Pueribacillus theae: one gene and its partner. The protein of the gene in region 2 interacts with the protein of the main gene of each other region in a pairwise test. Links are inferred from orthologs where the notes say so. Each region holds a gene or a part of one and is shown on either strand. Other genes may lie near its edges.

What was found. The genes of interacting proteins can lie anywhere in the genome.
Region 1: the proteins of DCC39_RS08575 (region 2) and recJ interact in binary tests that used the Escherichia coli proteins (3 or more experiments, as listed by UniProt). The link is inferred for Pueribacillus theae from one-to-one orthologs.

The regions. Positions count from the first base shown.
Region 1 is NZ_QCZG01000020.1:39,946-43,992, forward strand. The notes cover bases 989-4,047. They hold recJ (single-stranded-DNA-specific exonuclease RecJ), read left to right. Parts: upstream 989-1,371; coding sequence 1,372-3,723; downstream 3,724-4,047. Other genes in these bases: DCC39_RS10650 (LapA family protein), read left to right, coding at 989-1,306; DCC39_RS10660 (adenine phosphoribosyltransferase), read left to right, coding at 3,713-4,047. Outside these bases: protein translocase subunit SecDF, read left to right, coding at 1-965. UniProt on the Escherichia coli protein: Single-stranded-DNA-specific exonuclease.
Region 2 is NZ_QCZG01000014.1:69,063-74,039, reverse strand. What follows is about bases 762-3,761. They hold DCC39_RS08575 (DNA topoisomerase III), read left to right. Parts: upstream 762-1,166; coding sequence 1,167-3,356; downstream 3,357-3,761. Other genes in these bases: DCC39_RS08570 (metallophosphoesterase), read left to right, coding at 3,427-3,761; DCC39_RS08580 (fatty acid desaturase), read right to left, coding at 762-918. Outside these bases: more of DCC39_RS08580, read right to left, coding at 1-761; more of DCC39_RS08570, read left to right, coding at 3,762-4,173; shc (squalene--hopene cyclase), read right to left, coding at 4,165-4,977.

The DNA.
Region 1 (4,047 bases), on a different replicon or contig from region 2:
TATTCGGCGTTAAAAAAAGTGAAATTGTCAACCTTTCAAAAGGGGAAAAGCCTAAAGTAAACATCCGTTTTGATTTTGTAAAACACCGGAATAAATTTTTTGCGCTTTCTGTCATTCTGCTCATTCTTGGCGGAATAGCCCTTGGAATGTTCGGATTAAATCTCGGCACAGATTTTAAAAGCGGTTCGCGCGTTGATATTACAGGCGGCGAACCGATTGAAGAAAAAGTATTGTTAGACGAATTTAATAAATTGGGGCTGGAGCCTAACGAAGTGACGTTTGCTGGCGAAAACCGAGAAATGGCGGTAGCTCGTTTTTCGAGTGTTCTCTCACAGCAGGAAATCGCTGACATAAAAGAACAGTTCGCAAAAGACTTCGGAGCAGAAGCGAACATTAGCACCGTCTCTCCCCAGGTAGGCAGAGAACTCGCCAAAAATGCATTTATCTCACTTTTAATTGCGTTTTTAGGTATGATTATTTACGTTGCAGTCCGGTTTGAGTGGCGCATGGGACTGGCTGCAATTATTGGTCTCATACATGACGCGTTTTTCATGATTGCGATCTTTAGTTTATTGCGTTTGGAAGTTAACATTACTTTTATTGCCGCGGTCCTAACGATTGTTGGCTACTCGATAAATGATACGATCGTGACTTTTGATCGGATAAGAGAAAATATGCGTTTTGAAAAGAAAATAAAAACATTTGAAGAGATCGCTCACATCGTGAATAAAAGCTTAATCCAAACGCTGACACGCTCAATAAATACGGTGTTAACCGTCGTTTTTGCTGCTGCTGCGCTTGCGATATTTGGTAGCGAGGCGATTCGTCCTTTCTCCATTGCGCTCTTAATTGGGCTCGTGCTTGGCACATACTCATCCTTATTTATATCCGCACAGCTTTGGGCGATTTGGAAAGGAAGAGAGTTAAAGCGGAAACGCACAGCGCCGCGCGAAACAGAGGCATAGAGAATTGTTAAGGAGGAGAGAAGATGAAAGGCCAAATTGGTTTTATTCTAGCGTTGGTTTTTGCTGTCCTGATTGCCATCTTTGCTGTCTTAAATGTTGAGGCAGTTGAAGTGAATTACGGATTTGCAAAAACAGAATCACCTTTAGTGCTCCTCATATTAGGGTCTGTGTTAATGGGCGGCGTTATTGTTTCTCTCTTCGGCGCCGTCCGCATGTATCGACTAAAGCGCCAAGTGAAAGAACTTGAGAGAGAAAATGAATCATTAAAAACCAACAGCGGCACTAACTCAGCGGTTGTCCCAGATGAAGATTTTACGGAACAAAAAGAAAATGAAACTTAATCTGTTAATATCTATCGCCTCTTACCCATCTCTTGTATAATGAGAAAGGGTTAAGAGGTGATTTCATGTTAAAGGCAAAAACGAAATGGAGATTAAAAAAGGCATCCGAACAAGCTGTTTTTGATTTACAAAGCAAGCTGTCAATTAGTGAATTAACAGCAAAATTGCTTGTCACGCGAGGCATTGTCACGGAAGAAGATGCGAGAAATTTTTTGGATGTTGACGCAGCACAGTTTTATGATCCTTTTTTACTTGATGGAATGGACAAGACAGTTGCAAGAATAAAGCAGGCAGTAGAGAATCGAGAGAGGATTCTTATATTTGGTGACTATGACGCTGATGGGGTAACGAGCACATCTTTGCTTGTTTATACGCTAAGAAAATTGAAAGCGGATTTTTTTACATATATTCCGAACCGGTTTACAGAAGGATATGGGCCGAACGAAGCTGCCTTTCGCTGGGCAAAGCAGCAAGGAGTCAACTTGATTGTTACGGTTGATACAGGGATTTCCGCTGTTTATGAAGCTGAAGTGGCTTTGATGCTCGGCATCGATTTGGTCATTACTGACCATCACGAGCCTCCGCCGAAGCTCCCGGAAGCTTATGCCATCGTCAATCCAAAAAAGCCCGGCTGTTCTTATCCTTTTAAAGGGCTCGCCGGGGTTGGTGTTGCGTTTAAAGTGGCGCATGCCCTTTTAGGTGAATTGCCAAGAGATATGCTAGATTTGGCGGCGATTGGCACAGTTGCTGATTTAGTCCCGATGAAGGATGAAAATCGGAAAATTGTTTCAGAAGGCATAAAATTAATTGGTAAACGCAAAAAGCCCGGAATTGATGCGCTTCTGAAAGTGTCCGGCATACAAGGAAATGAAATCAATGAAGAACTAATTGGGTTCGCGATTGGGCCAAGATTGAATGCCGCAGGCAGGCTTGATTCGGCGGAACCTGCATTAAATCTACTAATCTCGGAAGATGAAGAAGAAGCTCAGATGTACGCAGAAGAAATTGATCGCCTAAATAAAGAAAGGCAAGAAATTGTCAATGTCATAACGAAGCAAGCAATGGAATTGGTAGAGAAACAAAACCAACTGGGTAGAGTCATTGTTGTAGCAGGAGAGGGCTGGAATTCCGGCATTGTCGGCATTGTCGCATCAAGGCTTGTTGAACGGTATTACCGCCCGGCGATCGTCCTGGCAATTGAACCGGAAACTGGTGAGGCGAAAGGTTCAGCAAGAAGCATCCCCGCTTTCGATTTATATGCAAATCTTTCTGAGTGCAGAGATATTTTGCCCCAATTCGGCGGGCATCAAATGGCGGCAGGCCTTACTATTGCAACAGAAGATATTGATGAATTAAGCCGTCGCCTTAACGAAAAAGCCCATCAACAATTAACGGAGGACGATTTTACACCGATATCGGAGATCGATGCTGTATGCCATATAGAGAATACAACAATTGACACCATTGAGGAAATAGCAAGGCTTCAACCTTTCGGTACGGACAACCCTGCGCCCAAATTTTTATTTGAAAACAAGCAGCTCTCCCAATTGAAAAAAATCGGCAGCAAGGAAAATCATCTGAAATTCCAATTAAAAGAAAATGGGGCAACGCTTGACGGGATTGGTTTTCATTTTGGCCACCTTTTTAATGAAATAAATCAAGGCTCGGCAGTGTCTGTTGTAGGAGAGCTATCGATAAATGAATGGAACGGTTTCAGGAAACCGCAGCTCATGTTGCTGGATATGAGTGTGAATGAATGGCAATTATTTGATTTAAGGGGAAAAAGAAAGATTCATAGCGAGCTTGGCAAACTACCGGCTGAGAACATTCAACTCGTTTATTTTAGGGAAGGCACGCTGGACGTTTTACAGTTAAACGATTGGAGGCAACATGCATATAATCCTATTAAGGATGAAGGCAGCTATGAACGGGAAAAGCCTTTCTTGTTCATTTTGGATTTGCCCTACGATTTGCAGCATTTCAAAGACTGGTATGAAACGACACAACCTGAACGCACGTATGTTGTTTTTTTCAATACGGAGAATCATTTTTTCGATTCAGTGCCATCGCGTGAACAATTTAAGTTTTATTATGCTTTTCTAATGAAACAAAAAACATTTTCGTTGCATCAAGCAGAGCGCTTAGCAAAGGCGAAGCGGCTGTCTATCGATTCGATTCACTTCATGTCAAAAGTGTTTTCAGAACTTAATTTTGTTACAATAAAGAAGGATAATGTTTCATTCGTCACAAAACCGCTTAAAAGAGATTTGGCAGAATCAGAAACGTACACCCAAAAGTTAAAAATGATTGAGATTGAAAAGGCATTATTATACTCATCTTACGAAGAACTTAAATCCTTTTTGAAAAAAATAAACCATTGTTCATTTACTGAGGGGGCAAAAATTAATGGATTATAAGCCTTATATTACGATTATTAATGATTATCCAGAAAAGGGTGTTAAATTTAAGGATATTACGACATTGATGCAAAATGGAGAAGTGTATAAACAAGCGATTAACGATATTGTCCGTTATGCAAAAGACAAACAAGTTGATCTTATTGTGGGGCCTGAGGCGAGAGGATTCATCTTTGGCTGCCCTGTCGCATACGAACTCGGTGTAGGCTTTGCTCCTGTGAGGAAAGCCGGAAAGCTGCCAAGAGAAGTGGTTAGCGTTGATTACGGCCTTGAATATGGAAAAGGTGTGCTTACCATGCATAAAGATGCCATCAAGCCAGGCCA
Region 2 (4,977 bases):
TAAACTGGACCAAAGTGTAATGGTTGTCACTTGCTGTAAAAGCGGTGAAGTGTTATGCACTTTTTCCAAGTTATAATTAGGAACTCTAGGACTTAAATGATGCACATGATGGTAGCCGATATTACCTGTTAACCATTGCAAAACCTTTGAAAGCTTATAATACGAACTTCCATCGATCGCAGCTTTCACATAATTCCATTCATCTTTGTTTTCAAAATAGGAGTCTTCAAATTGATGCTGTACATAAAACAACCAAATGCCAAGTGAACCAGATATGAAAAGAATGGTCCCCTGTATGATTAAGAATGGCTGCCAGCCAATAAGCCATACTAGCAGCGCATAAATGGCAACAATGGAAACATTAATGATATGCGTATTAAGCTGCTCTTTTCGCTTCGCGTCTTTTCGATTCATCCGGTTTGAAACTAGAAATAAAAAGAACGGACCTAATCCAAACATGACAAATGGATTACGGTACATGCGATACGCCAGTCTTTGCCAAAATGATGCTGCTGCATACTCTTCAATCGTCATGACCCAAATATCCCCTGTTCCCCGTTTGTCTAAGTTACTATTCGTTGCGTGATGAATGGCGTGTTCGCGTTTCCATTTTTCATAAGGAAACAAGGTAAGGATCCCAAGCAGCGTACCAAGAATATTATTTGCTTTTTTACTATTTAAAAATGAATTATGCGTACAGTCATGAAAAATAATGAAACTACGAACGAGAAATCCAGCTGCGACAATAGCCAACGGTATCGTTAGCCAAATGGAGATTGTTAAGCTTTGATATGCAAACACCCAAAGAAGGAAAAACGGTGGAATGGTATTGAAAAGCTGCCTCATGCTTGATGTCGTATTCGATTTCTCATAAGGTGCAACACTTCGGCGTAATTGATTTGATTTGCCTTTATTCATCATATCCTCCAAACGTATGAAAAAGAGAGATCTCATGTTTGTTTTTATAATTTAAGGATACGGAAGATATGGCTGTTCCGTAAGACATAAACGTCAGGTGAAAAAGTATGACAAGTGTCATGAAAGTATGCAAAAAGTGCACTACCCACCACTTAAAACCTAAAGGTCTATAAAGATTTATAGCTTTAACGAGGAACATTTATATATCTATGTTATATTTGAACAAGGTTTTGAAAGGATGCGATTATATGGCAAAAAGTTTAGTACTAGCGGAAAAGCCTTCTGTCGCACGTGATATTGCACGTGTTCTGAATTGTAATAAAAAAGGAAATGGGTGTCTTGAAGGAAGTAAATATATCGTAACATGGGCGCTGGGACACTTAGTTACACTTGCTGACCCAGAAAGTTACGATGTGAAATATAAAACATGGAAATTAGAAGATTTACCTATGCTACCTGAGCGTTTGAAATTAACAGTAATGAAGAAGACTGGAAAACAATTTAACGCTGTTAAAAGCCAACTCACCCGAAAGGATGTTAATGAAATAATCGTGGCGACAGATGCAGGTCGTGAAGGTGAACTTGTAGCCCGATGGATAATTGCCAAGGCGAAGGTAAACAAGCCGATTAAGCGTTTATGGATTTCTTCTGTAACAGATAAAGCGATTAAAGAAGGTTTCAAAAATTTGAAGCCAGGAAAAGCTTATGAAAATTTATATCATGCTGCTGTTGCACGATCTGAAGCAGATTGGTATATCGGTTTGAATGCTACTCGTGCTCTTACAACACGCTTCAATGCACAACTAAATTGCGGGCGCGTTCAAACACCTACAGTAGCTATAATTGCAGCAAGAGAAGATGAAATTAAAAATTTCAAGCCACAAATATATTACGGCATCGAGGCACAAACAGATACGATTAAATTAACATGGCAAGATTCGAACGGTAATAGTCGTAGCTTCAACAAAGAAAAAATCGATGCGATTGTTAAATCACTTGGTCGTCAAGATGCTAAAATTGTGGCAATTGACCGTAAACCAAAAAAAATATTTGCCCCAGGGCTTTATGATTTAACAGAACTACAACGTGACGCAAATAAGTTTTTCGGCTATTCAGCAAAAGAAACATTAAATATTATGCAAAAACTGTATGAGCAACATAAAGTGTTAACGTATCCTCGTACAGATTCTCGATATATTTCAAGTGATATTGTTTCAACGATTCCTGAGCGCTTAAAAGCATGTGGTGTTGGCGAGTATCGATCAGCAGCTAATAAAATTTTAGCTAAGCCAATTAAAGCAAATAAATCGTTCGTTAATGACTCGAAATTAAGCGATCATCATGCAATTATCCCGACTGAAGGATATGTAAATTTCTCTGCTTTCACTGATAAAGAAAGAAAAATCTATGATTTAGTAGTAAAACGTTTCTTAGCAGTTTTATTTCCAGCACACGAATATGAACAATTAACGGTACAGGCTGAAATTGGTAGAGAAAAATTCATTGCTAAAGGTAAAACAGTAATCAATGCTGGTTGGAAAGAAGTTTACAAAAACCGATTTGATGATGAAGAATTAACAGACGATATAAAAGACCAATTATTGCCCAGCATTGAAAAAGGCGATGTATTAAAGACAAAGTTAGTCGCTCAGACATCGGGCCAAACAAAGCCACCTGCACGCTTTACAGAGGCTACTTTACTGTCCGCCATGGAGAACCCTACGAGGTATATGCAAACGAGTAATAAAGAGCTTGCAGATACCTTAAAATCAACTGGTGGATTAGGTACGGTTGCAACACGTGCAGATATTATTGACAAGTTATTCAATTCATTCTTAATTGAAAAACGTGGTGGTAAAGAAATTTATATCACATCAAAAGGCCGGCAGCTACTAGATTTAGTACCAAAGGAATTACGATCACCTGCAACAACAGCTGTGTGGGAGCAAAAGCTTGAGCTCATTGCAAAAGGCAAGTTGAAAAAAGATGTGTTCATTAATGAAATGAAAGAGCACACAAAAGAAATCGTTGCTGAAATTAAAGCAAGCAATAAAAAATACAAGCACGACAATATTTCACACAAACATTGTCCAGACTGTGGAAAACCAATGCTTGAAGTGAACGGTAAAAAAGGGAAAATGCTCGTGTGCCAAGATCGGGAATGTGGACATCGTAAAAATGTCTCCCGCATCACAAACGCCCGCTGTCCAAAATGCCATAAAAAACTGGAGCTGCATGGTGAAGGGGTTGGCCAAGTTTTTGTATGTAAATGTGGACACCGTGAAAAGTTATCTGCCTTTGAAGCTCGTCGTAAAAGAGAATCTGCCGGTAAAGTGGATAAACGCACTGTACAAAAGTATCTAAAGAACCAGCAGAAAGATGAAGAACCTCTGAATAATGCATTGGCAGAAGCATTAAAAAGGTTGAAATTTGATTAACTCCATGCTTAAGGGGCTAAAGTTGCCATTTGTTTCTCTATTTGTATTAGAATGATGGAAAGGGGGATGGATGATGACTGAGTGTGCATTTATTATCGGAGATGTTCACGGCTGTCTCAAGCAACTAGAACAGCTTTTAACATATTGGAATCCGGATTCAGAAAAATTATTTTTTATTGGGGATTTGATTGATCGAGGGGAAAATAGCCGTGGCGTTGTTCAATTGGCAATGAAACTCCGTAAGGAATACGGAGCTGTAGTGATCGGCGGCAATCATGAGGAAATGTTTCTTGAATGGCTTGATGCTCCTATTAATCATGCAACTTATTATTATCCAAGAGGAGGGAAAGCTACCATCTCTTCCTTCTTAGGTGAAGAGCGTTTCCATTCACTTTCCCATACCGATTTATCGAAAGCATTACAACATTTTTTCCCTGAAGAGATTACATTTCTGGAATCACTGCCAGATTATGTTGAACATGAGGGCTATCTTTTTGTCCATGCCGGCATCGATCCGCGCAGAAAAGATTGGCGTGACACCGAGAAAATGTTTTTTCGTTCCATTCGGGAACCATTCTATACAAAAGAAAACAAATCAGGAAAAATGATTATATTCGGGCATACACCAACGAGACGAATTCATCCTAACAAAAAAGATGACATTTGGATCTCACCATGCAAAACAAAGATTGATATTGATGGGGGAGCGGTTTTCGGCGGCATGCTGCACGGTCTTCATTTGAAGGAAAATGGCGAATATCAGCTACATTCAATAACCTCTAATCTTGAAGTGAGGGATCATACCTTCTTATTGTGAATCGCAAAATTTTTCTCTGTAATGGCTTAACGCTAAAAGCGGGAAAATGTATTCGTAGCTCGGATAATGGATATAAAATGCACCCGGGAGTCCTTGGCCTTTCGGATATGTTTGTGTCCAGTCATTTTTTCCCGCCGTATCTATTAAGTACTGGACACCGCGTTTGATTGGATCCGTTTCTTGATCCTCTGCCGCAATCAGGGCATCAAGCGCCCAAGCTGTATGGGTGCGCGTACTTTCTGTTAGCGGTACATATTCCTTTCTTATATCACTCAGGCAAGACTCTCCCCAGCCTCCGTCCTGCTGTTGAATGTGATGCAGCCACTTTATCGCTCTACGGATTTGGTGGTGATCCTTTCGTACCCCCACCGCCGTTAAACCCGTAACCGCAGACCAGGTGCCATATATGAAACAAATGCCCCAGCGGCCATACCATGAACCATCGTTTCTTTGATCCTTCAATAGCCACCTCACGCCGCGTTTTATAAAATGGTGATATTCATTTAAATGGGTAAAATTACCGAAAAACTCCAACGTCCTCCCCGTTAAATCGGCTGACGACGGATCAAGCATTGTTCCTTCATTTCCTTCAATCGGCAGCCAACTTAGGATCGCTTTATTTACATTCCTTTCAAAAGCAGGCCATCCCCCGTCATTGTTTTGCATTGAAACGATCCATCTAATCGCTCGATCCCAAGATTGCCTGTATTTGGGTTTTTCGATCATAAAAGTCCGTAGCGACCTTAAGGCAGCAGTCGTATCATCCACATCAGGATTCATCGTATTAATATGAGAGAATCCCCA